Regions from separate parts of the Ferdinandcohnia sp. Marseille-Q9671 genome, predicted to be linked through region 3. Evidence: riboswitches for the same ligand, from Rfam matches in the RefSeq annotation. Region 3 holds a riboswitch; each other region holds the start of a gene.
The links. A riboswitch is a leader RNA that binds a small molecule or an ion and turns the genes downstream of it on or off. The one in region 3 is predicted to bind S-adenosylmethionine.
Positions count from the first base shown of each region.

Region 1: another riboswitch for S-adenosylmethionine. It lies ahead of mtnW (2,3-diketo-5-methylthiopentyl-1-phosphate enolase); the one in region 3 lies ahead of ACWNMY_RS00305 (carboxymuconolactone decarboxylase family protein).
Region 2: another riboswitch for S-adenosylmethionine. It lies ahead of ACWNMY_RS14055 (M14 family zinc carboxypeptidase); the one in region 3 lies ahead of ACWNMY_RS00305 (carboxymuconolactone decarboxylase family protein).
Region 4: another riboswitch for S-adenosylmethionine. It lies ahead of ACWNMY_RS01540 (Fur-regulated basic protein FbpA); the one in region 3 lies ahead of ACWNMY_RS00305 (carboxymuconolactone decarboxylase family protein).

Region 1 is NZ_CDRJTA010000004.1:495,089-502,755, reverse strand. Features, by position in the region: gene ACWNMY_RS17700 (AAA family ATPase) at 1-1,299, opposite strand, end outside; gene ACWNMY_RS17695 (anti-repressor SinI family protein) at 1,418-1,573, shown strand; gene ACWNMY_RS17690 (response regulator transcription factor) at 1,554-2,273, opposite strand; gene ACWNMY_RS17685 (1,2-dihydroxy-3-keto-5-methylthiopentene dioxygenase) at 2,574-3,119, opposite strand; gene ACWNMY_RS17680 (methylthioribulose 1-phosphate dehydratase) at 3,159-3,788, opposite strand; gene ACWNMY_RS17675 (2-hydroxy-3-keto-5-methylthiopentenyl-1-phosphate phosphatase) at 3,785-4,444, opposite strand; gene mtnW (2,3-diketo-5-methylthiopentyl-1-phosphate enolase) at 4,441-5,679, opposite strand; SAM riboswitch class I at 5,748-5,854, opposite strand; gene ACWNMY_RS17665 (aminotransferase class I/II-fold pyridoxal phosphate-dependent enzyme) at 6,004-7,188, opposite strand; gene ACWNMY_RS17660 (carbon-nitrogen family hydrolase) at 7,426-7,667, shown strand, end outside.
Region 2 is NZ_CDRJTA010000003.1:279,008-286,674, reverse strand. Features, by position in the region: gene ACWNMY_RS14075 (ABC transporter permease) at 1-2,032, opposite strand, end outside; gene ACWNMY_RS14070 (ABC transporter ATP-binding protein) at 2,043-2,804, opposite strand; gene ACWNMY_RS14065 (ATP-binding protein) at 3,138-4,403, opposite strand; gene ACWNMY_RS14060 (response regulator transcription factor) at 4,400-5,089, opposite strand; SAM riboswitch class I at 5,689-5,797, shown strand; gene ACWNMY_RS14055 (M14 family zinc carboxypeptidase) at 5,905-7,667, shown strand, end outside.
Region 3 is NZ_CDRJTA010000001.1:65,160-72,826, forward strand. Features, by position in the region: gene ACWNMY_RS00290 (hypothetical protein) at 62-559, opposite strand; gene ACWNMY_RS00295 (hypothetical protein) at 928-1,545, shown strand; gene ACWNMY_RS00300 (D-serine ammonia-lyase) at 1,813-3,174, opposite strand; gene ACWNMY_RS00305 (carboxymuconolactone decarboxylase family protein) at 3,284-3,952, opposite strand; SAM riboswitch class I at 4,041-4,149, opposite strand; gene ACWNMY_RS00310 (uroporphyrinogen-III synthase) at 4,245-5,093, opposite strand; gene ACWNMY_RS00315 (NAD(P)-binding protein) at 5,074-5,718, opposite strand; gene ACWNMY_RS00320 (sirohydrochlorin chelatase) at 5,754-6,488, opposite strand; gene cobA (uroporphyrinogen-III C-methyltransferase) at 6,505-7,314, opposite strand; gene ACWNMY_RS00330 (formate/nitrite transporter family protein) at 7,332-7,667, opposite strand, start outside.
Region 4 is NZ_CDRJTA010000001.1:285,968-293,634, forward strand. Features, by position in the region: gene ACWNMY_RS01505 (helix-turn-helix domain-containing protein) at 1-708, opposite strand, end outside; gene ACWNMY_RS01510 (hypothetical protein) at 949-1,164, shown strand; gene ACWNMY_RS01515 (DUF6081 family protein) at 1,116-2,018, shown strand; gene ACWNMY_RS01520 (ABC transporter ATP-binding protein) at 2,165-3,898, opposite strand; gene ACWNMY_RS01525 (hypothetical protein) at 4,106-4,591, shown strand; gene ACWNMY_RS01530 (hypothetical protein) at 4,627-4,809, opposite strand; gene lepB (signal peptidase I) at 5,041-5,586, shown strand; SAM riboswitch class I at 5,705-5,809, shown strand; gene ACWNMY_RS01540 (Fur-regulated basic protein FbpA) at 5,886-6,083, shown strand; partial or broken gene ACWNMY_RS01545 (LLM class flavin-dependent oxidoreductase) at 6,179-7,231, opposite strand; gene ACWNMY_RS01550 (PadR family transcriptional regulator) at 7,436-7,667, shown strand, end outside.

The sequences.
Region 1 (7,667 bases), on a different contig from region 3:
AATAGAAGAAACAACCTCATCAACTGACTCATTTCCTAAGAGCCATTTCACTTCTGGAATTATCGATGAAATGACTGAAATATTGGAGGATAGTTCCTTTTCTAATGTCCCTCTCCATTGCAGGACTCGTTCCTCTCCTTCAGCTAAGATTTGTCTGAGTAATGATTTAAATGCATGAATAATTGGTGAATATGGCTTTTGTCTTTGAAGTAAATCAAACTTCCCGGATATATAGTAGCCTTTAGTTCGTACGAGTGGTGTTTGAATTTCATTAACGAGTGCTGTTTTTCCAATTCCAGAATGACCTTGAATTAACACTAGCTCTGAATTGCCTTCACTTACCCTTTCAAATGCTATACGTAAGTTTTCTAGCTCCTCTTGCCTTCCATACAATTTCCGTCCAGCTTCAAAATAGGCTCTAGAGTCTTCCTTTCCAAGTGTAAACTCTTCAATTTTTCCAAAGACACGAAGTTGATCTAGACATTTCATTAAATCTTCTCGTAAACCGTAGACACTGTTATATCTATTATCTGGCATTTTAGATAATAGCTTCATAATAATCCTTGAAATCATATCTGGAATTTCGTGATTTAATAGCTTAGGATGTGGTGGTGTTTTGACAAGATGGGAATGAACAATTTCAATTGGCTCAGTATTTGTAAAAGGGAGCTTATTCGTTATCATTTCAAATAATGTGACTCCAAGTGAATATAAATCTGTTCTAAAATCTACCGAACGGTTCATTCTGCCGGTTTGTTCAGGAGAAATGTATGCCAGCTCACCTTCTAGCTCATATGGAGTCTCTCCGACTCGTTGGTTCTCTCTTTTTAATTTTGTCGAAAAATTAAACCCAGTTAATTTTAACTGGTTCAGATTATGATTCATGATTATATTTTCTGGATTGATATTTTTATGAATAACCTGTTGCTGATGTAGATTCATAAGTGCGGTTGCCAACGGAATAGCAATTTGCAAGAACTCAATAATGTCTAGCTTTTTATTTGAAATGAATTCCTTTAATGTAATGCCGTTAAAATACTCATACACTAAAAGTGTTTCGTTTAGTGAGTTCACCATATCTATTGGTCGTAATATTTCATCCATTTGCAGACTATTTGACAAGTGAAATTCATGTATCGTAGAAGCAATCTCTTTGTGCGTAGGACTTGGGACCTTCATTCTTTTAATTAAGACTAGTTTTTTATCTTCAATAAAGTAGCCTTTATACATAACCCATATATGATTTTCAACTACAATTTCTAGTATTTTATACCCCGGTACTATTGGAAGTCTTACCATTGACATCATCCTTTTAGGGATTTTCTGATTCTTTAACAAAACTTTAAGTAACCTTATACGGGTTTTATAGATTTTCAATTACTATAAGTAGTATTATGTGATTGATGGAGGATGGATAATGATTAACAGTTCGAGTTTACATTGTGTTGATTCTCAAGAGGAATTAGATCAAGAATGGGTACAATTATTCATTGAGGCAAAAAAGCTTGGTGTAACATTGGAAGACATTCAGAAATTTTTAGTGAAAAATACACTTATTCCCGAAAGCCAATAAACTTATATCCCATACCCCGAACAGTTAAAATGTACATAGGCTTAATTGGATTAGGTTCGATTTTTTTTCGTAGGTTACTAATATGAACCATGACAGTGCGGTGATCACCCAGACTTTCCTCTCCCCAGATTAATTCAAACATATGATTCACACTAAATACCTGATTAGGGTGTTCTGCTAATAAACAAAGTAGTTGAAATTCTTTTGCTGACAACTTAACGGCTGATCCATTTACTTTAACAACACAGCTCGATATATCAATATATAACCCAGGATATATGATGGGGGATTGTTCAACTTTTTTGTGAAGTTGATTTGATTGGGATGTCATGTTCCGTTTACGGCGCAAATGAGCCTGGACTTTTGCAATAACAATTGCAGGACTAAACGGCTTTGTTATATAATCATCCCCTCCGATTTTGTGACCTAGTATTTTATCAATCTCCTCTTCCTTTGAGCTTAAAAACAGAATCGGAGCATTTGTCTTTTGACGTAATAATTGACAGACTTCAAATCCATCCATTCCAGGAAGGACTACATCAAGAATGATAATATCTGGATTTTGTTCATCTACAAGACGTAGTGCAGTAGTACCTTCTTCAGCGTGTATCAGAGTATATCCTTCCTTTTTCAAGTACAATTGCAATATGTCTCTTATATCACGATCATCGTCCACTAGCATTACTTTTTCTCTAATCATGAATTTACCACCTTCTATCATCCTATGATTTTGTACCTATTGTAAACTACTATTACTATATCATTTAGCCAATATGTTTGCCATTCTTATCCATAAACTTTGGCGTCATGTCACTTCTCTTAGTATTATTATTTTGTTCAATTTAGCAAAGATTACTTACTGAATAATTGAACGTAAAAACAAAAAACAGCACCCGACCTTGAGCTTGATTTGGACGGATGCTGTCTATTAAGATAGCTTTCAAAAAACTACTAGATTATTTTTAAAAAGGAATTTTATAGCTACTTGCAGGATCCTTTTTTACTTAGTTTCTGCAAATGCTGGATCCTGGAATGGATGTGCTACCCAGCCTTCTGGATCAACAAACAATCGTACGGCTACAACTTCACGATCATCCATCAATGTGAAGAAATGAGGAGTGTCAACAGGAACAGAAATAACATCTCCAGCCTCCAGTTCAACATCAAAGTAGCCTGTGTCTCCGCTTCCCTTAATAATGAAAATTCCATGTCCTGCTACAATCGCACGCACTTCGTCCTCTGTGTGAACATGTACTTGTTCGAACTTTTTTAGTAATTCGTCAAGATTTGGGGTTGATTCTGATAATGCGATTACATCCCAATTTTGGTAACCATTGCGTTCCCCTAGGGATTTGATCTCTTCCTCATAAATAGATAAAATCTGTGCCTTCTGCTCATCATTAATTTTGCAGTTTCCTTTTAATTCTTCTGGTAGTTTACTAGTATCCCAGTGTTCATATAATACACCTTGTTCTTCTAAAAATGCTGCTACCTTTTCTTGACCTTCTAATCGTTCACCTGTGTTACGTAATTTAATATTTGCCATTTTATCCACCTCTTACTAATTTATTTATATAGTAAACCCTTAATTTCTTATGAGCAAAGGGTTTAAAGCTAATAGTTTTACATGATAGCTAAAAAGGAACTCATAGGCTTCTAAGTGTTTCTTTGCATCGAATGCATTTTTTGCCCATACGGTAATTCCATGATTACGGATTAGTACTGCACCAAAATCATTGGTAACATATTCACTAAAATTCCTTGCTAGTGTCGGGATATCTGCGTCATTTTTAATAATCGGAATTCGTATTTCAGCATCCTCATCCCATAGACCTAATGCTTTAATAATTTCCTGCCCTTTGAACACAACCTCACCTCTATCACCATACAATTCCGAGATGACATTGTTATCGACCGTATGGACATGCAGGCTACATCCTGCGTTCGTTTTGTTGTATATCTCCACATGTAGTAAGGTTTCTGCGGATGGCTTTAAATGCGTAGGTGCTGCTGGATTACCTGCACCATCTACCAATAAAAAATCCTCATCCGTTCTTTTCCTTTTGTCCTTACCGCTAGCTGTAACCAAAAAAGTCGTTGGTTGATCTGATACCTTGATTGCAAGGTTTCCACTTGTACCCATAAACCAATCGCGGCTCGCTAGCTCATCCTTAATATCTGCCAGCTCAATCCATTGTTTTAATTGAAGTTTCATTTATGCACCTCCATTTTTTCCAGTATTTCTATCACATCAAAAAATGAATGAAAGTGTGAATGCTCTATCTCTAGTTCCTTGCATTTTTCCACTAGAAAATCCCTAGCGATGACCTTATCAGCTAGCTTCGCAGCCTGTAGGTCTGTAATTGAATCCCCGATGACAATTTTGTGATCTTCCAGATTCGAAAGCTTACGGATCAAGGTTGGTTTACAGCAACCACATTGATTCGAGCAGTGTTCATCGCAAGTGTATGGCCAGAGGATGTTAATCTTTTCCTTTGAAAAATCTGACTTGTTACAATAGATATTTTCCTTCGGTACAAGTCCCTCCAACAAAGGTTCTACAAAGAAATCAATCCCTCCGCTTACGATAAAAAGAGAATATCCATGTTCCTTTGTATATGCCACGAACTCCTGGAATCCCTCACGGATTTCGGCGTAATCTAGGATATAGTCGGTAATCTCTTCTCTTTTTAAGGATGGCAATAGTGAAAATAATTTGCTAACACCCTCTTGAATGGAGAGGGTTTGGGAGAGGATTTTATCTTTAATTTCCTCCGATTCTGGCGGTGCAAATTGTTTCATAATGGCAATAATGTTATCTGTGTTTGTGATTGTGCCGTCAAAATCACAGAAGATGACTGGATTTTTCATATCTCTTTATACCCCCATAATTCAATCGCTTTTTCAAGCTCAGGGCTATTTTTGGCATACTCTACAAGTGTTTTTTCTTCCAATACAGCATCAACAGCTGCTCTGAATGCTTTACCGCCACCAATTGCACCATCTGGATGACCGTGAACCCCACCACCCGCATTGATTACACTATCTTTACCAAAATCATTAACAAGTAGTGGAACTAAGCCTGGATGGATACCAGCAGATGGTACTGGAAAAGCAGGCTTCACACTCTCATCCTTTTTTGTTAATTCAGAAGCAATAGAAAGTGTCTGTTCTCTTTCTAGTGCAACACTCCCGTACGGTGAAGGGAATAAAACAAGGTCGGCTCCTGCATATCTAAGTAGTTTACCTAACAACAGTTTATTTGAGAATCCATAAAATTCTGACGGTGTAAGTGCTCCACTTACAGCAGGATGGGCCATGATTGGAATGGATATTTCGGGGTCTTCCACTAGGCCCTGAAGAACATCGAGTCCGTATGCAAAGACGTTAAATAATAAAATATCAGCTCCAAGTTTTACAGCCCTTCTTGCTTTTTCCTGTAACTCAAAGGTTCTCCCTGTTACATTAACGGCAAATAGCGCTCTATGTCCGGTTTCCTGGTGAACTTCTTCTAACACCTTTTTACCCTCGGTAATTCTTAACTCGAAAGGTGTTAATGGATTATCGAACAGAATTTCGTCATCTTTAATAATATCCACTCCACCCAGGGCTTGTTCCCGCAACTGTTCCTTAAGGTATGTAATATCTCTACCAATAACCCCTTTAAAGATACTCATAACTAACGGTCTATCAAACACACCTAGTTTCTCTCTGATACCATTGATACCAAACTTTGGACCAGGAAAAGTATCTTTTAGTTCGGTTGAAAACTCTAAATCTAGTAGCTTTACCTCCCCATCTAAGGAAAGTTTTCCAAATACAGTTGTCAAAATAGCAGGTAAATCATTGCTAAAGTTGGCACTTGGATAAGCAATTTTGATGATTCCCTTTTTTACTTGTTTTCCTAAATATCCACTTGCACGTGTATCCTCATCAAACTGTTCCACACTTACAACTTTCCCTTTATGCTTTAGCAACTGATCCTGCTCTAGCTTTGGAAGAGTAGTCCAGGATCCAACTGTTAAACCGAGTGCAATTCCTTCTGCTTTTTTCTCTAAGTTTGCACCAGCATCATGTACTAAATATGTCGCAATAACTTCGCTCATTTTTTCACCCTCATTTCAATAAAAACGTAAAAAACCTCTTCATAAGAAGAGGTTAGCAAACTAACATCTTCTTATCTCTCAGCATAAAGCTGCAAGAATTAGCACCGTGCTTACAAATTGTAAGTCGGTTGCCGGGCTTCACTGGGCTAGTCCCTCCACCTGCTCTTAATAAGAAAATATACTATATTTAATTGTTGAGATTCTCACCGAGATTAACTCAACGATTCAATTTTATTCAACAGAATTCACTTAGGATTATGACAGGATTTATTTTTCTTGTCAAACCTTTTTTAATTTACAGAAAACACTACTACTATCTCAATTTCACTTAGACACGGAAAACAGCTCTAATCTCCTTATACGATTGGCTGCTTCAACTAAGCGATCCTCATCAGTTAACAGCCCTACTCTTACATAACGATCTCCATACTCGCCAAATCCGATCCCTGGTGCTACGACTACATGAGCTTCTTCAAGTAGAAGGTCTGCAAAGCTTTCTGACGTATAGCCTTCTGGTACGGGCAGCCATGCAAAAAATGACCCCGCAGGTGCTTTTACATCCCACCCAATGTCCTTCAAAGCATTTATAAATGTATTGCGTCTTGATTCATACTTATCGACCAAATCTTGAACGCATTGCTGTGACTCTAGTAGCGCTGCTGCAGCAGCTGCTTGGACCGGACTGAATAAACTTACATACATATGATCCTGGATAAGATTAAGTGCTTCAATTACGCTAGGGTTACCTACTGCAAAACCTACTCTCCAGCCAGCCATATTGTAGGTCTTTGAAAGTGTATAAATTTCAATTCCAATTTCTTTAGCACCTTGTATCTCTAAGAAACTGGTAGGCCGTTTCCCTTCAAAACCTATGGCACCATACGCAAAATCATGCACCACACAAATATCATGTGTGTTTGCAAAAGAGATTGTTTCTTCAAAAAACTCTTTTGTTGCTGTTGCCCCAGTTGGGTTATTCGGATAGTTAAGAAACATAACCTTTGCTTTTTCTAGTTGCTGTGAGTCTAATTGGGTATAGTCTGGTAGAAAATCATTCTCCTCTTTTAAAGGCATATACTCCATCTTCCCTTTTGCAAGTTCAACACCTGACCAGTAATCTGGATAACCTGGGTCAGGTACAAGCGCAACGTCTCCAGGATTTAAAAGACATTGCGGAATTTCCACCAAGCCTGCCTTACCACCAAAAAGGATGGCTACCTCTGTATTTGGATCAATTTCAACTCCATATTCACGAAGATAAAATTGAGAGACCGCTTCTTTCAAAAATGAATGGCCACGAAATGGAGAATATTTATGAAATTTTGGATTATCTGCTGCCTTTTTCAAAGCCTCTACGATATGAGAAGGTGTGGGTTGGTCAGGGTTTCCCTGTCCTAAATTTATGACATCATGTCCTTGTTCCACAACCTTGTTTACCTTCCCCACAAGAGAAGCGAAGAACTGTTTCGGTAAATTTTGTAATATATCAGAATGCTGAAAGTTTTTCAATTCCTACACCTCTTTAAAATTACTTGAATTTCTAGTCAAAAATCATATATTGTTAAAATCAAATTGTAAAGTATAACTTTTATGTAGAAGTCCCCCATATTACGTGGTAGGATGTATGCATTAAACCGTGTTCAAGTTAGTGGTGTTCAAACGCAAACACTTATTATGTCTTGTATTAAACTTAACATAATGCAAAAATACAGCCAATAAATTTTACATTTACTAGGAGGACTAACTATGAATCTTAAAATAGCTTGTATTCAGTATGATATTCAATTCGGAAAACCGCAAGAAAATTTTGACCTTGTAACCAAGGAAATCGACAAACTCATGAAGCAAGAGAATCCAGATATTATCCTTCTACCAGAGCTCTGGACGACAGGATATGATTTAACTAGGTTAGATGAAATCGCAGATGAAAATGGAGATGGAGCAAAAACTATTATTAAAAAATTGGCGCAACAACACTCCGTGAATAT
Region 2 (7,667 bases), on a different contig from region 3:
TCCTGCGCTTTATGATCATCGTTTTGATAACGAGATATAGTATCAACACGACAACTAGAACGGTAATTAACATTACTATCAGCATAACCGCAAACACTGCAGCTGTATACATACCTGTTTGGCTCTCTATATTTTTATCGATATCTAATGTTTCAACTATATGGTCCCCGTACTTACCCTGGACATTTTTGATAAAGGCATTGTTCGACTCACCATCTAGATATACATAAAGGGTCGTACCTTTATAATCTGAATGTAATTCCTGAATACCGTCCATTGTTAGTGCTGCTATTTGTCCAAGATTACCAATGGCTTGACTAAGGCCAGTTACCAAATAACGTTTTGTTTCAGGTCCATATTCCACTTCAACGAAGTCACCTATTCCTTTATTAATCTGCTTTGACACAACCCAAGAAATGGATATTTCATTTTCATATTTCGGTTGCCGTCCTTCATAAACGATATTATTCTCCAACTGCTTAAACTCATCAGTAACAGTTGTATAAACGGTTTGACCATCAATTTTGGTTGTAACTAAGTCGTATATATTCACTTTCCTAACATGATCCATTTGTTCAATGTCACTCAAAAGTTGACTTGTATCCGTAGTTGCCTCAACTGCAACCAACACATTAGCTGGTTCTGAACCAAAGAGGTTAACAAATGCAGTTTTGTCAGAAGCAACGTTGTAATAAAGCACCATTGAAAAGACAGAAGCAAAAGTTAACGCAATAATGATTAAAAGTATCATTACATTTTGTTTTGCGTTTGACAACATTGATTTAATTCCCAGTAAGAAATGAAGACTACCTTTTGTCTTCTCTAAAGGGAAGTGATTTTTTTTAAAACTGTGAGTTTGAATACCTCCACGAAGTGCCTCAACAGGTAAAATTTTTCGAACACGGAAAGCAGAAAGTAAGGTAACGATTACTACACATAAAATAACAAGGAAAATACTGACTACATTGATGATAATATCTATACTTTGAACCCATACCAAACCAGATAGGGATGAGATAATCCCTCCGATGAAAGGCATTAGACCATATGACAAGGCAATCCCTACCATACTTGCACTAAGGGCAATTAAGATAAACTGCAGTAAAATGGAAGAAAGAATTTGCCTACTAGTATAGCCTATCGCTTTAAGAGCCCCGATATTTTCCATCCCATCTTCAATACTATTTGAAACACGGAATCTAATGACAATTAGTGATACAAGCACAATTATAGCCGAAAAAGCCATTAATATTGTTGCTACAATGTTTATAGTTAGTGTGTTTACATTCTTTACTAATTCAATATCTAATGCCCAAATATAAGAAGTCGTTTCTCCTACTATTGATTGAGGAAATTCCTTAGTGAAATCATTTAGTAACTTTGGAGATTGAGTTTTGTCTTCCAATCTTGTAGATAGGATTACCCCAATTGATTGATCGTTTAGATTTCTAGCTAATTCTTGATACGAATTCTCTGGTAACATGAATTTCATAACTCCAATGTTAGTTGTACCCATTATCGTTGTTTCTAAGAATCCAGCAATTCGATATTCATAGTCTTTTGCAAGATAGGTAATGGTGAAATCATCACCTAATTCATAGCCCCCATTCGTTTTAAAACTGTAAGGCACATAAATATCATTTGTACTCGATGTATCTAGCTTTTCAATCAACTTTAGAGGTCCAATACTACGATCGTTCTCTGCATTAAAAATAGCAATACTGCTCGTCAATTCACTGTTAGCAAATGTAAATGAAGCAATGCTCATTGCAATAATTTCTTCTGTTTCTGTCTCTGCGACCCCTGAGTAGTTCATAAAAAATTCATCATAAGTCGAATCATGACTAGCTTGGTCCATGATTATTGTTACATGTGGGTCGTTTAATTGTTCAACTTTATTATCATAAAATGGATTGATTTGAGTAATAACCATTAAGCCAATATTAAGAAGTAACGCAGCAACAAAAATAAAGATAAATAAAGAAGCCGTTGCCGATTTACTTTTTCTAATATTCGCCAATGCCAGAATCATAATCTTCACCTTACCACCCCATTTCTGTAAGGAAAGTCATGAGCTTTTCATGGCGCTCGAAATTCTCAATCTCACTGTATGAACCCAGCTGCAAGTCACCGCAAATTACGCCATCTCTCAAATAGATTATCCGATTCCCACGCAATGCCGTTTTCATATCATGAGTGACCAAGATAATACTCTGTCCATTGCGATTTATATTTGTGAATACATCTAACACACTGTCACTAGATGATGAGTTTAAGGCACCTGTTGGTTCATCTGCAAATAATACTTTCGGGTTGTTAATGACTGCTCGAACGATCCCAACTCGCTGGGATTCGCCGCCAGAAAGCTGAGTAGGAAATTTAGACCATGAGTTTTCATTAATCCCTACTTGTATTAATAGTTCTTTTGCCTGTTTAACGAGTTCACGCTTATTTTTATTTACTAATAGACCACTTGCAAGTACATTATCAAGTACACTCATATTATCTAGTAAATAAATTTGTTGAAATACAAAGCCACAATTTCTTCTTCTAAATATCGCGAGTTGATCGTTATTTAAGGAAGTTAAATGATTCCCGGCAAAATCAATTTCACCCAATGTCGGTTTATCCATCCCGCTAATTGCGTAAAGTAGCGTGGATTTCCCAGACCCTGAACTACCCATGATAATTGTAAAATCCCCTTCTACTAAACTAAGGTCTAGGTTTTTTAATACATGTTGCTGAATTCCCCCGCTAGAAAAAGATTTGCACAACTTCTCCGTTCTAATAATTGTTTTAGTCATGACCTATCGCCATCTCCCTTTATTTAATCGTAAGGATTCCTTCTTTCGACCTATAGAAAAAAGACTGTAAACGAGCTTACAGTCTTATCATACAAAATGAATTCTTATTAAATCTTTGTGCAATTCTTAACTAATTCTTAAATATCAAATACACCTTGGCGTATTTGCGCCCGATTTTTAGGCCTACACGAAGTAGGTCATGAAGACGTTGCCACAGGATGTGGCGATCTTAGTCTTCGATCCTATGCTCGAAAAGTTTCCTCTGAAAAATCGTGGCATCCGCCGGAGGCTTTAACTTTGTTCAGTCGGGGTTTTGACTCCGACAGAATAAAGTTAAGCAAGTTTACTTTTTATAACTACTGTAAAACCGTCTTCTCTGTTATAACAGTGAATGTGGCCATACATTTTTTCCATGAAGTACTTCGAAATATAGAGACCAAGGCCTGATCCATTCTTTCCGTCGACATTTTTCCCTCGATAATATTTATTAAAAAGGAGAGGCAATTCTTCTTCACTAATTCCTGGTCCGTAGTCCATAATGTAGAGTTCAAGATAGCCCTGATTAATTTGGGAAGAAACGGTGACCTTTGTTCCTGCATATTTATATGAATTACTTATAATATTGTCTATTACCTGCTGCAAACGTAAGGAATCAGTTAACATAATACATGGTGGAATTGGATCTAAGAGGATTTGATGGTCATAATTTACATTCTCAATCATATCAACTAGTAATTCGCTCGATTCTTCCGTTACCGTTACCTTTAACTGTTGTAGTTCTTCTAAAGTAGCGTGAAACATATCGGTTACAAGAAGGTTAATTTGCTCTGCTTTCGAATAAATCGTATTCACTTGCCTAATCACCCGATCATCTTTTTCCTGGAGAAGCATTAATTCACTAATCGCTTTGATTGAAGCAACAGGCGTCTTAATATCATGACTTAGTGTAGCTACAAGCTCTTTTTTACTACGGTTTAATTCATACTCTCTTTGGCGTGCTGCATCAAGCTCTTCACGCAATAGATCAAAGCTTTCCGTGAACGCACCGAAATAATTGTTCTTGTCCATATGTAAAGGTATATCAAAATTGCCTCTAGCCACATTCGATGCAAAATTTCGAAGCTGCTGAAATGGTTTCACTAACGTTCTATATATATAGATAATATAAAAAATACTAATAATCATCACTAGACCCACTATCAAACTTATGGAAGTGATCAGTTCACTTTTCATTTGTTGCCGCATTTCTTGTTCATTATTGGTGATAATTAATTTCCCTACAGTCTCGTTATTTTGCTTCAAGTCTATAAATGTATCTCTATTTTTTATGGCATCGTATGTATCGTTATAATGGTTTCCTGGGGTTTGGTAAATTACGTTCCCTAGGTGATCTATTATCGTAAATGGTTGGTCAATGTCGCTATTTCGAAACATTTCGTCACTAACCTGCCCCCAATTTCCTTCAACAGTTTTCACCACATCATTTATGGCTACAAGATCAAGTTCTGAAATCGTATTCTTCTTAATAACTAGTATGGAGAAAACAATAGCTGCACTAAAAACAACCAGAATCGTAACCAGCAGCAATCTTATTTTCATTGGTTGGTATCCTCAAGGACATATCCTGTTCCCCAAACCGTTTTTATAAATTGCGGATCCTTTGGATTACTTTCAATTTTCTCTCGTAAATGGCGTATATGTACATTAAGGGTTCCATCCCCTACAAAAGAATCTCCCCATACATGTTGAAACAGTTCGTCTTTTGTGATGATTCGATTTTTATTCTTGGCCAAATAAGACAGAAGTTTATATTCCATCGTTTTAAGCTGGATATCAACACCATTTACTCGCACACGATGCAGCTTTGTATCAATCTGAATCTGACCAAACTCTAAAACCTCTTCTTGGTTACTAGAACCACTGCCAAACCTTTTTAATACAGCTTTTACCTTTGCTAGTAAAATACTTAACGTGTAAGGTTTTTGAATATAATCGTCCCCACCGATGTTGAGAGCAATCAGAATATCATCATCGCTTGAACGTGCACTAATAAATAGAATCGGGATCTGCGTAGTTTGGCGCAATTTTTTACATAACTCAAACCCTGAAGTTTCCCCGAGATTAATATCAAGAAGAAGCAACGATGGTTCATGCTCCTCCAAAAAACGTTCGCACTCAGCTGCGCTAGTCACAAACGCTGTTTTGACTTCAAACATATTAAAATACTCACAAGTTGTTTCAGCTAAAGCAATCTCATCATCCACAATCAAACAATCTATTTTCATCATAATCTCCTATTATTTTTTAATTGTATATGTAAAGTATACTTGAGATTTAATAGGTATTGTGTAAATCTTTGGGTTTATATTATTAAAAAAACTTTGAAATACTTGTTCTTTGGCAGGATTTTGCTGACTATATATGAACCTAACTCCTTTATGTTGAGAGAAATGACATATTTTTAAAGGAGATTAATGATAAAAAGGTGGTTACCTTCTTTCAAAAATAAGTAGCGGCTTTCCCTCACAACTGTTTTTAAGACTCAAATAGTGACCATGGGTTATTCTTTTATAAACTTCTTTTATAGGGCTTTAGGATGTTACACTTTTACTATGTTAAGGAAATAAGTCCCTTTAAATTGTATCGTAAAAAAATGCATTTTTTTTAAGTTGTACCATTGATATGCTAACTGCAAAACCAAGTTAACATTTAACTACCTCTCCTCTCCCCTTCGTCCCATTTACCTACAAGGAAGTTTTTCTTTCTCCATTTTTTGTGAAATAGGAGTTAGTTGGTTCTATATAACCATTTTAACGAAAACTCATTGACTTCGTGGTAGATATTTCTATAATTGGGTAAATACAAGCAATCTAATATGAATACTCTTTTATCAAGAGCAGGCGGAGGGACAAGCCCGATGAAGCCCGGCAACCGGCTAACCATTAAGGTGAGCTAAGGTGCTAAATCTTGCAGCAGTAGCTGAGAGATAAAAGAGGAACTGGTCACTTTGTTAGTGATGCTGTGCCTCTTTCTCTTTGAAAGAGGCTTTTATTTTGTTTTAAATTGGGTTACTTGTTATATCTTAAAAGGAGTGGGAGAAATGAAAAAAGTTGTATTACCTATGTTACTTAGTGTTGCATTAATTGGGACAACACTGCCTACTGATGTATTGGCAACCGGGACTGAGGAGACTAACTCATCTGAGCGAAAGCACAGTCTTTTCAACTCAGAACAATATGATTATGTCATATTCGATACTATTCAAAAACAGCTCGAGGACTTTGACAAAAGGAGTAATAGAATTAGTCTTGAGGTGACTGGAAAATCCTCTACTGGAAAAGATCTATATACAGTAACGATTACGAATCAAGCTAAAAATAACTCTTATAAAACCTTACGAAAACTAATGAGTGAAGATCCCGATCAAGCACAGCGTTGGTTATCAAAAAATCCAGACGTGAAACCTCCAATTCTTATACACGCATCTATCCATGGAAGTGAATTTGTTGGAACAGATGCTGCACTAAGATTAATTGAGCGATTTGGATTTGAAAATGACTCGGAGACACTAGAAATACTCAACAACTTTACGTTAATTGTCAATGTGAATGCTAATCCAGATGGTCGTATCGAAGCAACTCGTTTTAATGGAGAGGGAATTGACCTCAACCGTGATTTTATTACTCAGTCTCAACCTGAAACACAAGCTGTAGTTAAGCAAATTACAAAGCTAAATCCTTTGGTTCTGTTAGATCTTCATGGTTATGTGAAACAAAGAGGCGTCGCAAAACATCCAGGTTTGATCCTGCCTGGTACACCACCGCACAATCCCAATTACGAATTTGATCTTTTATATAATTGGATGAATCAACAAGCAGAAGCAATGGAATCTGAACTGGTAAGTCAAAAAGATTCATATGAAACTGAGCTTTATAAAACAATGGAAGGGACACATATTCCTTTAAGAGACTCAAGTCAAGGATGGGATGTTTATCCGCCAATCTATACCCCAGCATATGCAATGCTTCACGGGGGATACGGTTATACCCTTGAAGCTCCAACAAATGATTTAGATGGTGTAAAGTGGCAAGTTGATGCAGTAACAGGGGCTCTTAAATTTGCTGTAGATCATAAATATGACATGCTGGAGGATCAAATAGAAGTTTATCAGAGAGGTGTTACTAATCAACATCCTAATTATGAAGAAGGAAAATATCCTGAAGCATATATATTACCTGTAAAGAAGGAAGACCCAACCGTTACTGAAAAGGCTGTTCGGCACTTGATTAAGAATGATGTTGAAGTAACGCAAGCAAAGGAAGCTTTCGATTCGGACGGTATTCGTTATGAAAAAGGTACTTACTTACTATCAGGCAGGCAAGCGAAGGCTGCAGTTGCTAACGCATTCCTTTGGGATGGACAGGATATTACCAATGACATCGGAGCCATGTATGACATATCTTCTTGGGGTCTTCCAGAACTGTGGGGATTTGAAGTGATTGAATCAACATCATTCCCAAATGTAAAAATCGATAAAGTTAAAGAGATTAAATTAAAAGGATCACTTAATGGTAATGGTCCTTATAAAATTCCAAATACCTCTATCAATGCTGTTTCTCTCGTAAATCAGTTACTTCAATCAAACATCCAGGTGTTGAAGGATGAGGAAGGGAACTTTTATGTTGAAAAGAAAACATCTGACCTTATAAAAGCTGTAAAAGCTTCAGGTCTTGATCTTGTTACAACTTCAATTCCAAAACAGGTAAGAAGCATAACTGAAAAGAAAATTGCTATTTTAAAAGATGGGGGACTTGGAAAGGTTCAGTCACATTCAGGTACGAAACTTGCCCTTGAACGCCTTGG
Region 3 (7,667 bases):
ACCTTCAGTATTATTTATTTTTTAACAATATTTATTTGTAGAAATCGATTCGTGCATATCATTACCCAAGTCGCCATTCTGTTGAATAAGTTCTCGGTATTCCTTCTTCCTTAATTTTTTTCATCGAATGTTGAGCCTTTAAAATATCCTTTTTGTCGGTTTCACCAGAACCGAATTTTATTATATTCTTTATTCTATTACCTGTCGCTTCGCCTAATATTAGGGCATTTTTATCGAATGTTATGATTTCTAACACTCCATCTTCTTCCTTTAGCCCCGGTCTCGAATTTCCAATCCAAACTAATTTATCTCCTGCTTTTATTCTCCAAATATTCGGTCCATCCACTTTAGCTTTTGGTTTATAACCAGAGTCCAATTTCTCCAAGATTTTATAAACTAATGAATCACTAACTTCTGTAGGATGTAATTCGAACCACGAAGGAATATCTGCCCATCGATTTGTAATAGTTGCATAATCACCATCACTAAGTTTCCAAAAATCAATTATCGAGAGGCTATCAAGATCGAAATAATTCTTAAACCTAAACCATATTAACATGTCTTTTCTCTAAAAGAGAGTCTTATTGTAGTATCATGTTTAACTACTCTTTTCATGTTTCTACCCCCCTATTTAAATAACTATAATAATAGGCATTGTAATTAATTCCGTTATTCTTTTGTAAATATTTCTTCACTAAACTAAATACTTCTAAAATCTATCTTGGCAGCAATCAAGGTATTATATTCCTTTTCTACAAATAAACAATTTAAATATATTCATTTAAGTTATGTTTGCATTGTCCACTTCTTCTTTTTTACGTCTGAAGTTTATGTGTTCACAAAAGGGCCAGTCTTTTTACCCAGTATGTATTTACAGAACTAGTAAATTAATATACTTTTAAATTAGTAAATCTTGGAGGATATTACATGAAAAAGGAAATTAGCTTTTTAATAGACGAAGATTTAGTTGAAAAATTTGAGGCAGCAATATTAGTAAACAAGGAAAACCTGAATAAGGTACTATCAAAATGGATGATCCAGTATGTTTCTAGTAGTTTTTCAAAGGCTGAGTCTGAAAAGGCTTCCCAACCTTCCATCAAATCAAACAATTTAGTTAAGGTTGGGAGTAACTTTTCTAACAACCAAATAGAAACTAAAAAGTTAGATAATCGCATTTCAAAAAAAATAACAAAAGAAATGATTGAGATAGCATATAACTTTGCAAAAAAAGTGTATTTTGGTGAACTAACTAGAACAGAAGGAAAACAGAAGATTTCAACATTTACAGGGATGAACGCTGGATCTGCTCAAGATTATATTACGGATTTTTTAGCTATGATGTCAGGACAGGAATATCATCGTACAATGAGTAATTTCGGAACAGAGTATTATCTAGAGAATATACGAAAGGACTTTGGCAATCAAGCCTTTATGTTAGCTTTGGAGGCTACAGAGAAACATATTAAATATTACAATGCACTTGGGTATGGACAATTAAAGGAAAAAGAAAAAATAGTAAGGAAATTTAAAGAAACAATTAGGTGATAGAGGAATAGGTGCCTGCCATTGTGAGCTAATTGCTCCCAATTGCCCTTTTTAAAATTTGATACAACTATACAATAAAAAAGTTGTATTACGTGTTAATTTTTTATTAGAACTTTCTAGGTTTAAACAATTTATATCATCATTTCTATATTTAATATATTGTAAAAATCCGGTACTATTTTCTTGATACCTTGAATTGTTACTACTAGGGGAGATAACCTCCCCTGCTACATTTTATCTACAGCATGAAGACTCGCTCTACCAAAACTATAAGTTTCTTAACTCCTCTAACCCTGTTTCCACATACGAATCCATCATTTCCTTGGGAACCATACTCCCCCCTGTTGCCCATGCAATATGAACGGAGTGTTCCATTTTATCTGCTACTCTATGTTTTTCCAAATACCCTCTACCTTCTGGCTCTGTAAATAAGCGAGCTGGACCGGGCACTCCTGCTAATGCGGAAGGTTCTAAATAGATGCTTTCTGTTTGAGCCAACAGACTGAGATACGCTAATAAATGATGATCCTCAACCGTATAAACACCACTCAAAAGGTTTTCCAGCGTTCTCCCAACAAATCCTGATGGACGTCCAACCGCTAATCCATCTGCAGCTGTTTTGTTATCAATGCCAAAATCCTGTACCGAAATGTTGTCATGCTGTTCGGTTAACAAGCCAACTAACATACAAGGAGAATGGGTAGGTTCGGCAAAAAAGCAATGAACATGATCCTTGAAAATGAGCTTTAAACCAAACGCCACTCCGCCTGGTCCTCCTCCCACTCCACAAGGAAGGTACACGAACAATGGATGATCTTCATCGATTGTGATGTTCATCGCTTCTAGTTGTTTTTTAAGTCTTGAAGCTGCTACGGCATACCCAAGAAACAAATGTGTGGAGTTTTCATCATCAATAAAATAACTGGTAGGATCATCCAGAGACTGTTTTCTTCCTTGCTCAACTGCCACACTGTAATCTAGTTCATGTTCTATGACTGTTACTCCCTTACTTCTAAGAAGGTCTTTTTTCCATTGCTTTGCTTCAACTGACATATGGACTGTCACGTTAAATCCTAGCTTAGCGCTGATAATCCCAATACTTAACCCCAAATTCCCGGTAGAACCCACAACAATTGAATAATTGGAAAAGAATTGTCTAAATGAGTCACTGTCGAGTTTGGAATAATCGTCTTCCAATGATAGAAGCTTATTTTCAATTGCTAAGTTTTCCGCATGCTGTAAAACTTCATAAATACCACCCCTTGCCTTAATCGATCCAGAAATCGGTAGATGACTATCGCATTTAAGAAGTAACTTGCCCTCAATTTTTTCCGCGAATAAACCCTCAATAGCCTGTTGCATAGTTGGGATTTCTTTCAATGGTGATTCAATAATCCCATTCATCTCCCTTGTTTCAGGAAAGGCACTTGCAAGATAAGGGGCAAATCTTTGTAATCTCTCCTCTGCATCCCGAACATCCTCGACACCCAACGAAACATTCTCTATGGCTCTAGAAAATTCGTGGTATTTCGGATTCCTCCAAAACACTTCTTCCGTTCTTATAAGCTTTTCTAATAAAGGGTATGTCTGTAACCATTCATCCTTTGTTTTCCCTAAAATAACGTCCATCTCAGCACCCCTTTTAGTAACTATAGAGAAGTTTATGTAAGAATTAGAGTTTCATATACCTAAAAAGGCCTGGTCCTAGTTACTTCATAGGAATCGGGCCACTTTTTATTTACTTCTCATCATACGCATTTAGCGCATTCACACTATGTGCCAACGCAGATCCCGCTTTTAACGCAACTGCAACGAAAATCGCTTCAGTGATTTCTTCCAGGTCGGCACCCACTTTTTTCGCATTTTTCGTATGAAGGTCAATGCAATAGGCACAACCTGTTGTGTGAGCACAAGCGACCGCAATCAATTCTTTTTCTTTTTCTGTTAAGTTTACTGCTTTAAGAGATTTCGTATCAAAATCAATAAATGCTTTAAATGCTTCGCCATTCAGGTCAGCAAATTCTTTTAATCTTGCAAAATAGGCTGCTTTGTATAGCTCTTCATCGCCATTTCCATCATAGGCATTAAGAGCATTCACTCCATGTGCTAACGCAGAACCAGCTTTTAATGCAGTTGCCACAAAAATTGCCTCTGCTACCTCTTCTTTTGTAGAGTCATTCTTTTTTGCATTTCCAATATGTAAATCAATGCAATACGGACAACCCGTAATATGAGCTACCGCCACCGCAATTAGTTCCTTTTGTTTCACAGAAAGTTTACCCGCAGCAAGTGCTTGGCTATCAAACTTGATGAACGATTGAAATGCCTCTGGCGCATACTGTTTTAATTCCGGAAGTCTCCCGAAGTATTCCTTTTTGTACAAGCTATCTGTTTTTGTCACTGTCATGTAACTCTCTCCCCTACCTATTTTTTCACCAAATAAAATACGACATGAAAAAGCCCCTTCCAATGAGGAAGAGGCATATGTACATCCACACTCATCTTTCAAGCCTACGCTTGCTGGAATTAGCACCTTGTTACAATCAACGTAACGGTTGCTGCGGGATCAACGGACCAGGTGCCTCCCCCGACTCTCGATAAGAGAAAAAACGTATTCATTTAGTAATATTTAACAATTTCATCTTACATGATTGAATGAGAGCTTGTCAATTAGAATAGTAGAATATTCAAAAAATGGGTCAGAGGGACAGGTTCCGTGACCCAAAATTGTGGGACAGGGAACCTGTCCCCGTGTCCCTAATATATTCCCTTAGTTCAACGACCATTACACCCATTTTCTGAATGGATGGTTGAAAGACGTTCGTAATGCCTTGTTTTTCTAGCTCGTTTGCGGTGACTTTTCCAACTGCAACCGCCAGGACTTCTTTGTTAAATGCTTTCACCACTGCATCTGTACTTGTAGAATCAGCGAAGAGATTTTGGACTTGAGTTTTACTTGTAAAGATAACGGCATCCAGTGTTTGATTGAGAATTTCTTGTTTGAGGTTCCTTACAGTAGAAAGGGATGGCTCAATAAAATGATAGGGTTTGGATAGATAAACATCATATCCTTGCTTTTGTAGCTCTAGCTGTAAAATTTCGTCGTCTTGGTTATATGCTTGAAAAAAAATCCGTTTCCCGTATTTTCCTCCTTTGCTATCCAAACTCAATAACAGACCTTCCATCGTTCCATCCTCAGAAACGAATTCCACCGGCAAGGAATGTTTTTTTGTCCAATTAAGTGTCTTACGACCACGGACTGCTAAGTTAATATTCTTTAATTTATGAATAAATTCGGTGTGGAGAGTAAGCTTTAGCGCAGATCTTTCAAGAGTTTCGATGCCAATTCCGGTAGTTAGCAGCACCATATCAAATGGTTGACTTACTAAATCTCTCACATTTTGTTCACTACACTGTTCATTTACTTGTTGTTCACCTTGAATTGAGAATACAAATGGTAGACCCCCGTTTTTTTGGATAAGTGTCGAAATCGTATCCGCTTGACGGGCAGCGGCAACACCGATCCTCTTACCCTCCAATCCTTTCATTCGTCCACCCCTCCCGCGAATAACTCTTCAGTAAATTTAAAGCTAGTTCCTGCTTCATCTTATTTTGATAATCATCTGACAGTAAATCCTTTAATATGCATTTTTGTTCATATTCATCGAACATTGAGTGCTTGATTAATTGCCGACATTCATATAAAAAATCAACATACTCCCCATAGTTCTTGTCATACATGATTTGAAGCTGCCGTTTGATTTTACCCGAAAGAAGAGGACTTGCTCCATTTGTCGCTATACTTATTGACAATCTCCCCTGTTTAAAATGAGCTGGAAATTGGACATTTCCTTCAGAAGCTTCCGACGCCATATTTACTAACGTATTGGAAGCACAGCTTTGTACAACTGTTTTATTTACCATCGAATCATTTGTGGCTACGATGACCAGGAATGCTTCTTTACTATCTTCAGGCTCGAAATGCTTATTCTGCCAAATGAATAGGCCTTTCCCACAAAGGGAACGCAATCCATCCGTAAGAGTCGGACTAATGACATGTAGGTTTGCACCACTTCCTAGCAATTTTTGAATCCTGCGTTCCGCAATACGACCACCACCAACAATTACAACATTCTTCCCTGCTAATTGAACCATGAGAGGTGTAAGCTCCATTTTCCATCATCCTTTTTTACACTAGATACGAGCTTTTACATATTTATTGTTTCTAACACTCTAGCTTTTAACAATTCACACACATTACGATGACTTCCGAGTTGATTACAAATTACTACTTCTTGATTTGGATGTAGACGTTGTCGCTGGACAAATTTTTCTATTCCGTTCATTAATAGTCCGGTAAATAACAAATATGGAAGAATAACAATTTGCCTCGAACCCGATACAATCTTATTCTCTAGTACCGTTTCAAACCTAGGGGTTGCTGCAGTCAAAAAACATTTGCTAACAGAAGACACTTGTATTTTTTGTTGTAGGAGCTCAGCAATGCGTTGAGTATCATTCACCGCATCCATATCGCTACTTCCTCGACCAACGAGAAGGATTTCCATCTCTTCGTTAATCTGACTATTCTCTTCGATTCTTTCTACTAAAATATCAACTAATTTTTCCTGTACACCAAGTGGTTTGCCATAACGAAATTCAATTGTTTCGTATCTTTCCTTTGCTTGTTCTAGAATTTCGGGAATGTCCATTTTGGCGTGGACTGCCGTTAAAAGAAGGACGGGTACAACTGCAATCGTAGTAGCACCCAATTTCACACATTGATCTACACCCTCTAGAATAGAAGGTTTCGTAAGCTCTAAAAAACAGTATCGTTGAATTGGTGCATCCACAAGTTTCATCGTCTTTTGAACAAAATCAATCGCTTCCTCCACACCCGATCTCTTCCTCGTACCATGACAAACATAAAGAACAGCCTGCATAATCATCACTCCCTATTTAGTGGGACAGAGGGACAGGTTCCCTGTCCCTGTAAAATAATGGTGGGACAAGGGACCTGTCCCCCTGACCCATCCCGTGACCTAATAGTTTCTCTCTGAATCGTACGACTTCTCCGATTACGATTATGGCGGGGTTTTTTATGTTCGATGTTGAGGCGATGTTGACGATTGTTTCGATTGTACCTGTTACTGTTTTTTGGGCATAGGTTGTTCCTTCTTGAATGATGGCGACTGGTGTATCTTCGCTTTTCCCGTGCTTCCGTAATTGCTCACATATGTGTGGTAAGTTTCCAATTCCCATATAGATTGCTAAGGTATCGACCCCTTTTGCAAGGCTTTCCCACTTAATATCTGTTGGCTCTCCTGTTTTGCAGTGGCCGGTGATGATGGCGAATGAATTCCCAAGCTCCCGATGTGTGATTGGAATCCCCGCATAAGCTGGAGCAGCTATCCCAGCTGTTATACCAGGTACGACTTCATAGGGGATATTATGCTTCATCAATTCCTCAACCTCTTCTGCTCCTCTTCCAAAAACGAAAGGATCTCCCCCTTTAAGTCTCGTCACCACTTTTCCTAAGCGAGCGTATTTCACTAATTGTTGATTAATGACTTCTTGTGGCATCGTATGAAACTTTGGTTGTTTTCCACAATAAACTAATTCTGCACCACATCTTGCTTCCCGTAACAATTCTGTATTGACTAACCGATCGTATAAAATAACATCTGCCTGCTGGATACATTTCAAACCCTTCATTGTAATCAAATCAGGATCACCAGGACCCGCTCCCACAATATATACCTTTCCCATCTCAGTTTCCTCCCTCATTATGTACCTGCTATCACATCTTCCTTTTTTGACACAAGCATGACATTATTCTTTTTCACATTCCGATGAGTTACGTATAAGGCTAGACCGGTACAGACAACTCCACTGACGAGATTCCCAAATAAGACAGGAAGCTGATTCCATAGCCACCAATCGGCTACTGTAACATCTGCACCTAACATCATCCCTGCTGGAATCACAAACATATTTACGACGGCGTGTTCAAACCCTTGCGCAAAAAAGATCAAAATCGGAAGCCACATGGCAACAATTTTTCCAAGTGTTGCTGTCGATGTCATCGCCATAACGGCACCCAATGTTACCATCCAATTACA
Region 4 (7,667 bases), 220 kb from region 3:
TAGCTCTTTTGCCCGGTCTATGCGTACATGTGTTAGATAGTCAATAGGGCTATACCCAACGTATTTTTTAAACAAACGTGCATAATGACTCGTGCTCAAACCAGCCATTTGTGCTAAGTCTGATAATGTCATGTGGTTGTGATAATTGTTAACCATATACTCAATCGTCGTCTCAATCGCCATTGTAGAATCCCCAGCAATTTTTTGAGAACGAAAATCCTGTAGAATCATCAGCAATAATTCTTGAAAGTGCAATTTACGCTGAATTGCAACTGTAGGGCCTCTTCGTTTAGAAAGGTGATGGATTTGGTCCAATAAATGAATCATGTTCCCAGTATTTGTAATCGAGAATACTCCCCTTAATGGGAATGTGGTATTTTCAGGTGTTTCAAAATACCATTTTTCCTTATCTTCAAACGCCACGGCATATGTAAAGCGAACGAAATAGAATTCAAGTGGATTGGATTGTGACGTCTTTTTTTCGCAAATCATACCGGGAGTAAAAATCACGAGTTTCCCTGGTTTCAACTTATGTTTCGTTCCGTCCACCGTAACTTCCCCACTCCCCTTGGTGATAAACCAAAGGGAAAAATGCGGTTGCTCACGGAAGGGTTTATACCAATCAGGTTTACATCGTTTATAACCTGACAATAACAGAGAAAAAGTCAGTTGATTCAACTGTTTCGCTATTTTTCCTGGTTTGATCAAGGTAACACCGTCCTTGTTAAATTAACCTCTAAACTACTTACCTATTTACCATTTTATGTTATGTATTTATTAATATAATCATAGATGAATGACGACGTCCATTAGATAAGAGAATTTGTCGTTTTATTTAGTAACAGTATTTTAATTATTATAAATATAATTTAAAGAAATCGTCGTTTTTAAAGAACTGAATTGTTCGTTATTTTAGTTTAGGTCAATAAACAAAAAGGAGGTTTACACATGAAGAGCAAGGTATTCAAAAAGGTTATGATCGGATCTTTAACCCTTTTATTATCATTCAGTGCCATTTCATTTGTTAGTGCTTCTTCAACTGCAAGTGTAGTCTCAAACCCGGGTACTACGTTGATTAAGTGGGATGATTTCTCACAAGGTTTTTCCGAAGACAAGTGGTTTTATTTTTTGCAGGTACTTATACAGGCAATGACGGAACTGTAACAACCTCCAACAAGGGATTAAAAGTCGTTTCTAGTGGGACGCATCCTACGACTGGCGAACCGGCATTTACAAGAACATTAGCTCAAGAACACGCAAATGGTGGTCTACCGGGTGCAATCGACCATGTAAAATGGTTAGCCTACATGAATCATTACTCATCAAAGGGATTTCCTGGCTTTGACGCGATTTCAGGCAAGGAACTCTCATTCGAGACATGGATTTCTGGTAGAACATACGGCACAAACACTCATCCTTTTGGTGAAGCCGTTCAGGATTCAAATGACATTCGTTTGGCAAGCTTTGCGTTTAATACGATGGATATGGAATCATTTATGGTGTTTGATTTTTTCATTACCAATGATCAAATTTACGCCTTTTATGAGCGTCTTCCTTTAGGAAGGGCTACACTTGGGAATTATGCTGCTTTTTCTTACAAAATCCCAGTAAAGAAACGGAATCCAGAGGATGTCCACCGCCTAAAAATCTCCTATGATAAGGACAAAGGAACTGTCAGTTGGTATATTGATAACAGCAAAGTCTTCCAAGTTGATAAAATTGGCCACCACATTGATCGAAAATATATGATATTAGATCATGGTGGCGAAGAAGAACTTGTAAAACCAGACCAATTGGTAGCTGGATTAGGTCTGTTTACTCTAATGGATGCATATGAGAATGGGAAAGGTTTAATAAAGCTGTCTACTGAAGAAAATTTCTATTTTGATCCTTTACAGGGAGTACCTACTCCTTTAGAATTTGTCGATAACGAAAGTCAGGAGAGTAATCGAATATTCGGGCAAGGCGCAAAGCTTGAGGTTAAGCAAATCAATGTGTTGTATACTAATTCGAAATAGGTACTAGTAAAAAGCACATGTAGATTTCTTTTTATGATAATCTAGAAAAAGCGAGTAAAGATGACATACATCACTTTTACTCGCTTTTATTGATTGGTTTATTTTGAAAAAAGTAACTAGTTTACTTTTAAAAGTAAGTTTTGAGCTTACGTCAACTGCTGCTCAGCAAAGGTACGATACAGTTCATGTGTCTCAATTAATTGTTGGTGAGTCCCCTTGCCTGTTACTCTACCTTTTTCGATGAAGATGATCTGGTCGGCGTCTACGATTGTAGACAATCGATGGGCGATAACGAAGGTTGTACGGCCTTCCATTAAGCGTGATAGTGCATCTTGGACAATGCCCTCTGATTGGCTATCTAAGCTTGCGGTTGCTTCATCCATCATGAGAATCTTTGGATCTCGTAAGAATGCTCGAGCAATGGCAATACGTTGCCTTTGTCCGCCAGATAATTTCACACCACGCTCCCCTACTTCAGTATCTAATCCATGGGTAAAGGAACGAATAAATTCATCTGCATACGCCATTTTTGCTACTTCCCATAAACGTTCATCTGGTATTTTGTCCCCGTTTTTTAATCCATAGCATAGATTTTCACGAATCGTGCCTGCCATCATGGCACTTTCTTGAGACACATAGCCGATTTGATTCCGCCAAGATTCTAACGATAACTGTTGAATGGGTGTATCGCCGATTCGGATTTCACCAGAAGTTGGTTCATAATAGCGCTCCAATAACCCGAATAACGTCGACTTCCCACCACCACTTGGTCCCGCAAATGCAATCATTTGACCAGGCTCAGCTTCAAACGAGACTTCGTGTATGACAGGTTCCTCGTCATCATAACCAAACGATACATGATTAACATGGATCGGTAAATTTGAAATATCCTTATCTTGTCCCTCTTGACCTTCTTCTAATGGAAGCTCTATGATATCGATAATCCGTTCAGTTGCACCTTTTGCTTTTTGCAGCTGCGTGAAAAACATCGCAAAGGACGTGATTGGAAAAATTATTTGAAACAAATAGAGTAAGAAGGCAACTAGAGAACCTGTGGACATCGTCCCATTGGCTACTCGTATTCCTCCATATCCAATAATAACTACAATAACAATCATGACAATTGTGTACATGATAGGACCGATTAGCGCGAAGATCTTCGCCTCTTTTAATCCATATGTAAGTAATTTCCGTACACCCTTGATTCCTTTATCCTCTTCGAACACTTCTGCTGTTGAGGATTTCATTAAACGAATTTCACTAATGGTTTGTTGGATACTCCCGGAAAATGTAGCTGTTTCATCTTGCAACCCTCGAGATATTTTCGCCATTTTACTTCCAAGTGGCATCATGATAACCATGGTAAGTGGGACTGAAATAAGCATGAGGAGCGTCATTTTCCAATCCATAATCAGTAAAATAACAATCGCACCGATAATGGAGATAACCCCGGTAATAAACTGTGGAAAATGCTGTGAGATTAAATCCTTCACAATTCCTGTATCATTCACCACTCGGCTGACAGACTCTCCACTTTGCTGCTTATCAAAGTAGCTGACTGGCAAACGAATGAGTTTTTCCCACATTTTCTCACGCAAGCGTGCGACAATACGTTGCCCAACAGCTGCCAACATGTATGTCGACACCCCATCAATCACACCTTGTAAAATAAATACAACTCCAATTATCACAATAAGCGTAACATTAATCGACAGACCAGAAAATCCATCCACCAGCTCCCGCGTTAGCAATGGAATCGAGAGTCCCACTAGTGTCGTAATAATGCTACCTAACAACCCAATCGTTAACGCTACCTTTGGGATATTCGTTGATAAAATAAGCCTAATAAATGGCTTCAACCCATCATTCTGTTTCTTCATCCTCTTTTCTCCTTTGGGACAGGTTCCTTGTCCCACTTTACTTGTCTCTTTATATACGGTTTAAACCATAAAAGGTTCCGAACCTACAAATGATTAATGTATCAAAGGAACTTTACAATGTCCATTTAGTCATTTTAGCCTAACTTTTAGTGGAAAACACATTATCGAATTCATCCCATCATACACTGTCGATAATGGGGTGATTGCTTGAAAAGATGGGTAAAGATTTTAATCTTAGCATATCTTTCCTTTTTATTTTTCGGAAGTTTCTTTGCAATAGGGTTACTTTGGATTGGGGCACTCGAAGACACGTTCCCTTTCATTTCAGATATTGAGATCTTTTTATATTACTTTTTAGCTGGTTCCATCGGTGGTTCATTGCGACATTTGTATATGTTTTGTTCACATTATCGGAAAGATGAGTTATCAAACTATCGAGATTGGGTGATGTATATCTTCTATCCAATCTTCGCAACTGGAACTGCAGTCATTGCTGTCACCTTAGTCCAAAGCGGTATTTTACTCATTGAATTCACAAATAATGTAGATGGTCCATATGGACAAATCAGTCTTGCCTTTTTTGTAGGCTTTGGCTTTAACAGGTTCTTAAATAAACTGAATGAGGTGTCAAAAGAAGTGTTTGAGGCGAAGGAAGAAGAACAAACGCAAAAAAGTACTGAAATAAAACAATAAAAGGCAAGAGCAAATGATTTTGCTGCTTGCCTTTTTTACATATTACCTTCACTTCTACCCTTGACCTTTTGCAAAAAATCTTTCACTCTTCTTTTACAATAATACAAATCTCGTAACCCCTTAATCTCTTCAATCTCCTGCTTTATTTCCTGATATTCTAGTGTTTCCTCTGTGGTTAATTTGATTTTGGGTTTTGGAAATGGAATAAGTTTTCCCATTATTATCTCCTTACAGTTATTGAATAAAGTTTAAATCCTATATCTATTATTTTATATGTATCGTTTTAACCAATGTTGATTAATTAGTGGTATGAAAAATCATCTCCAATCGATTGATTGTCCCACTTCCCTTCATTTTTTTTGATTACGCACTGAATATATATAATACTCTATGGTAAAACATGTTATTATTGTACTAATGAAATGATTAGTTCGGGAGGTTGAGTCGAATTGGTAAAGGAACAAAATGAGATTTGGGAATGGATCAAGGCATTATTTATTGCAATAATTTTGGCAATTATTATCCGCACCTTCCTCTTTACACCAGCAGTCGTACAAGGTGCAAGCATGAATCCTACATTGCATGACCAGGACAGAATGCTTGTAACGAAAATTGGCGAACCAGAACGATTTGACATTGTCGTCTTTCAAGCTACGGAGACTAAGAGATATATTAAACGTGTAATTGGATTACCTGGAGATCGAATTGAATATAGAGACGACACGTTGTTTGTTAATGGAAAGCCGTACGAAGAACCTTATTTAGATCGCTATAAGCAAGAAGTAATAGATGGCCCACTTACGAATTCTTTTACCCTCTTAGAAACACCAGTCGAAAGTGAGGTTGTACCTGAAGGACATTTGTTTGTCCTGGGAGATAACCGAAGAAACAGCATGGACAGCCGTCACATCGGAGCGGTTCCAATGGATAAATTGATAGGAACAACAAATATTGTATTCTGGCCATTGAAGGATATTAAAATCATTAGTAAGTAAATTTGGAGCGTTTATCCTTAAAGGATGAACGCTTTTTTGTTGCAGATTTGTAACAATAAAATTAAATGAACAATTCATAGTAGACACATAGGATTAATAAAGTTAAACTATATATATAAACTTATCCAGAGAGGTAGAGGGACTGGCCCATTGAAACCTCAGCAACAGATTCATTCGAATACTGTGCTAAATCCAGCAAGCTTATAAGCTTGAAAGATAAGTGAGGTTATCACCTATGTTATAAAACCTCTTCTTATCTTCTTGTAAATGATCGTTATTTTGAGAGGAGAAGGTTACTAATGTCTTTATTGAAAGAAACTGTTGAGAAAAGAAAAGACGATATTATACAGAAATTAATCGAATTTAACCAGTATAAAAAAGATGGAAAACAACTTTTTGAGCTATCGCTATCGGAATTAGAGTTCGAATACTTTAAAGTTCAAGCAAATGCTCATCCACATACAGGCTACGGATCTATAAGATGGAAAAATTTTTAATTAACTTTAACTAAATGCTTCATTTTTCAGTGTTCATCCATTATGGGTGAACGCTTTTTTGCATAAAAAAAGCCCTTATCCAATAGATAAGAGCCCTATTCCAAAGCCTTCCTAAGCCTTGGCGCAACCTCAGTTGCGAGTAGTTCAATGCTTTTTGCAACTTTTACATAAGGTAACCCACCAATGTCTACTTGTGCAAGGAAACGTGTATGACCAAATAACTCATGCTGATGAAGAATTTTTTCCACGATTTGCTCTGGGCTTCCTACAAATAACGCAGTGCTTGGACTAGCCATTCTCTCAAAATCATTCCGTGACATCCTCGTGCCCATTCCACGTTGGCGGTTTACATACTCCCAGTAGTTCGAATAATACGGATAAAATTCGTCCTTTGCCTTCTCTGTTGTTTCCGCAATATACGTATGTCCCGTAACCCCTACTTTTAATGCATCAGGTGAGTGTCCTGCCTCTATTCAAGCCTGACGATACATATCAACGAGTGGTTTAAAGCGTCTTGGATCTCCCCCTAAAATGGCTAACGCCATGCCAACACCAAATCGACCTGCACGTTCAGCACTTTCCGGTGTGCCCCCTACTCCAATCCAGATTGGAATTTCCCCATGAACGGGACGTGGAGAAATTTCAGCATTACGTAGCGGCGGGCGGAAATTCCCTGACCACGTTACCACCTCATTTTTATTTAGCTTTATCAATAAATCCATATGCTCAGTGAACAACTCATCGTAATCATTTGTGTGATACCCAAATAACGGAAATGATTCAATAAAAGCACCACGACCAGCTAGGATTTCGTCTCGTCCATTTGATAGTAAATCAACTGTTGCAAAATCCTCAAATAACCGAACCGGATCAAGCGTACTTAACACACTAGTCGTACTTGTTAGTTTGATCTGATTTGTCGCTTGCGCAGCCGCTGCTAGCACGACTGCTGGAGAAGAAACTGCATAATCAAGTCGATGATGTTCCCCTACTCCAAACACATCAAGCCCCGCTTCATCTGCAAGCTTTGCTGCTTGTATCACCTCATCTAGCCTTTGTTTGGCAGTCACTGTCTCTCCAGTTAGTGGATCTGGTCCTATATCTGCAAGCGTGTAGATCCCAATTTCGAACTTCTTTTCTTGATTCACAAGGGTTCCCTCTCTCTTCGTGTTTCTATAGGTAAAATAGATTCGTGTATTCAACTTACTTTATGTAAGTAAGTTTATAATTGTAAGTTGAATAAGTCAAGTATCATCTACACCTTCATAACCTCCGATATTAATTTTTACTCTTTACCTTCTTTTTACAAATATATACTTGATTCAAGTATATATTTGTATTACATTTATAGTATGGAAAGAACAAGTTTAATTAAAGGTCATTTAGAAATGTGTGTGTTAGCGATTTTATCTAAGAAGAAAAGTTATGGGTATGAAATTATGAAAGAATTGGAAAAACATAATTTAAAATTGAAAGGAGTAGGCAGTATTTATCCAATCCTCACAAAGCTCAATGATCAGGAATGGGTACATATATCAAGAGAGTTAATGGAAAATGGAAAAGTGCGAGTGTACTATGAAATAA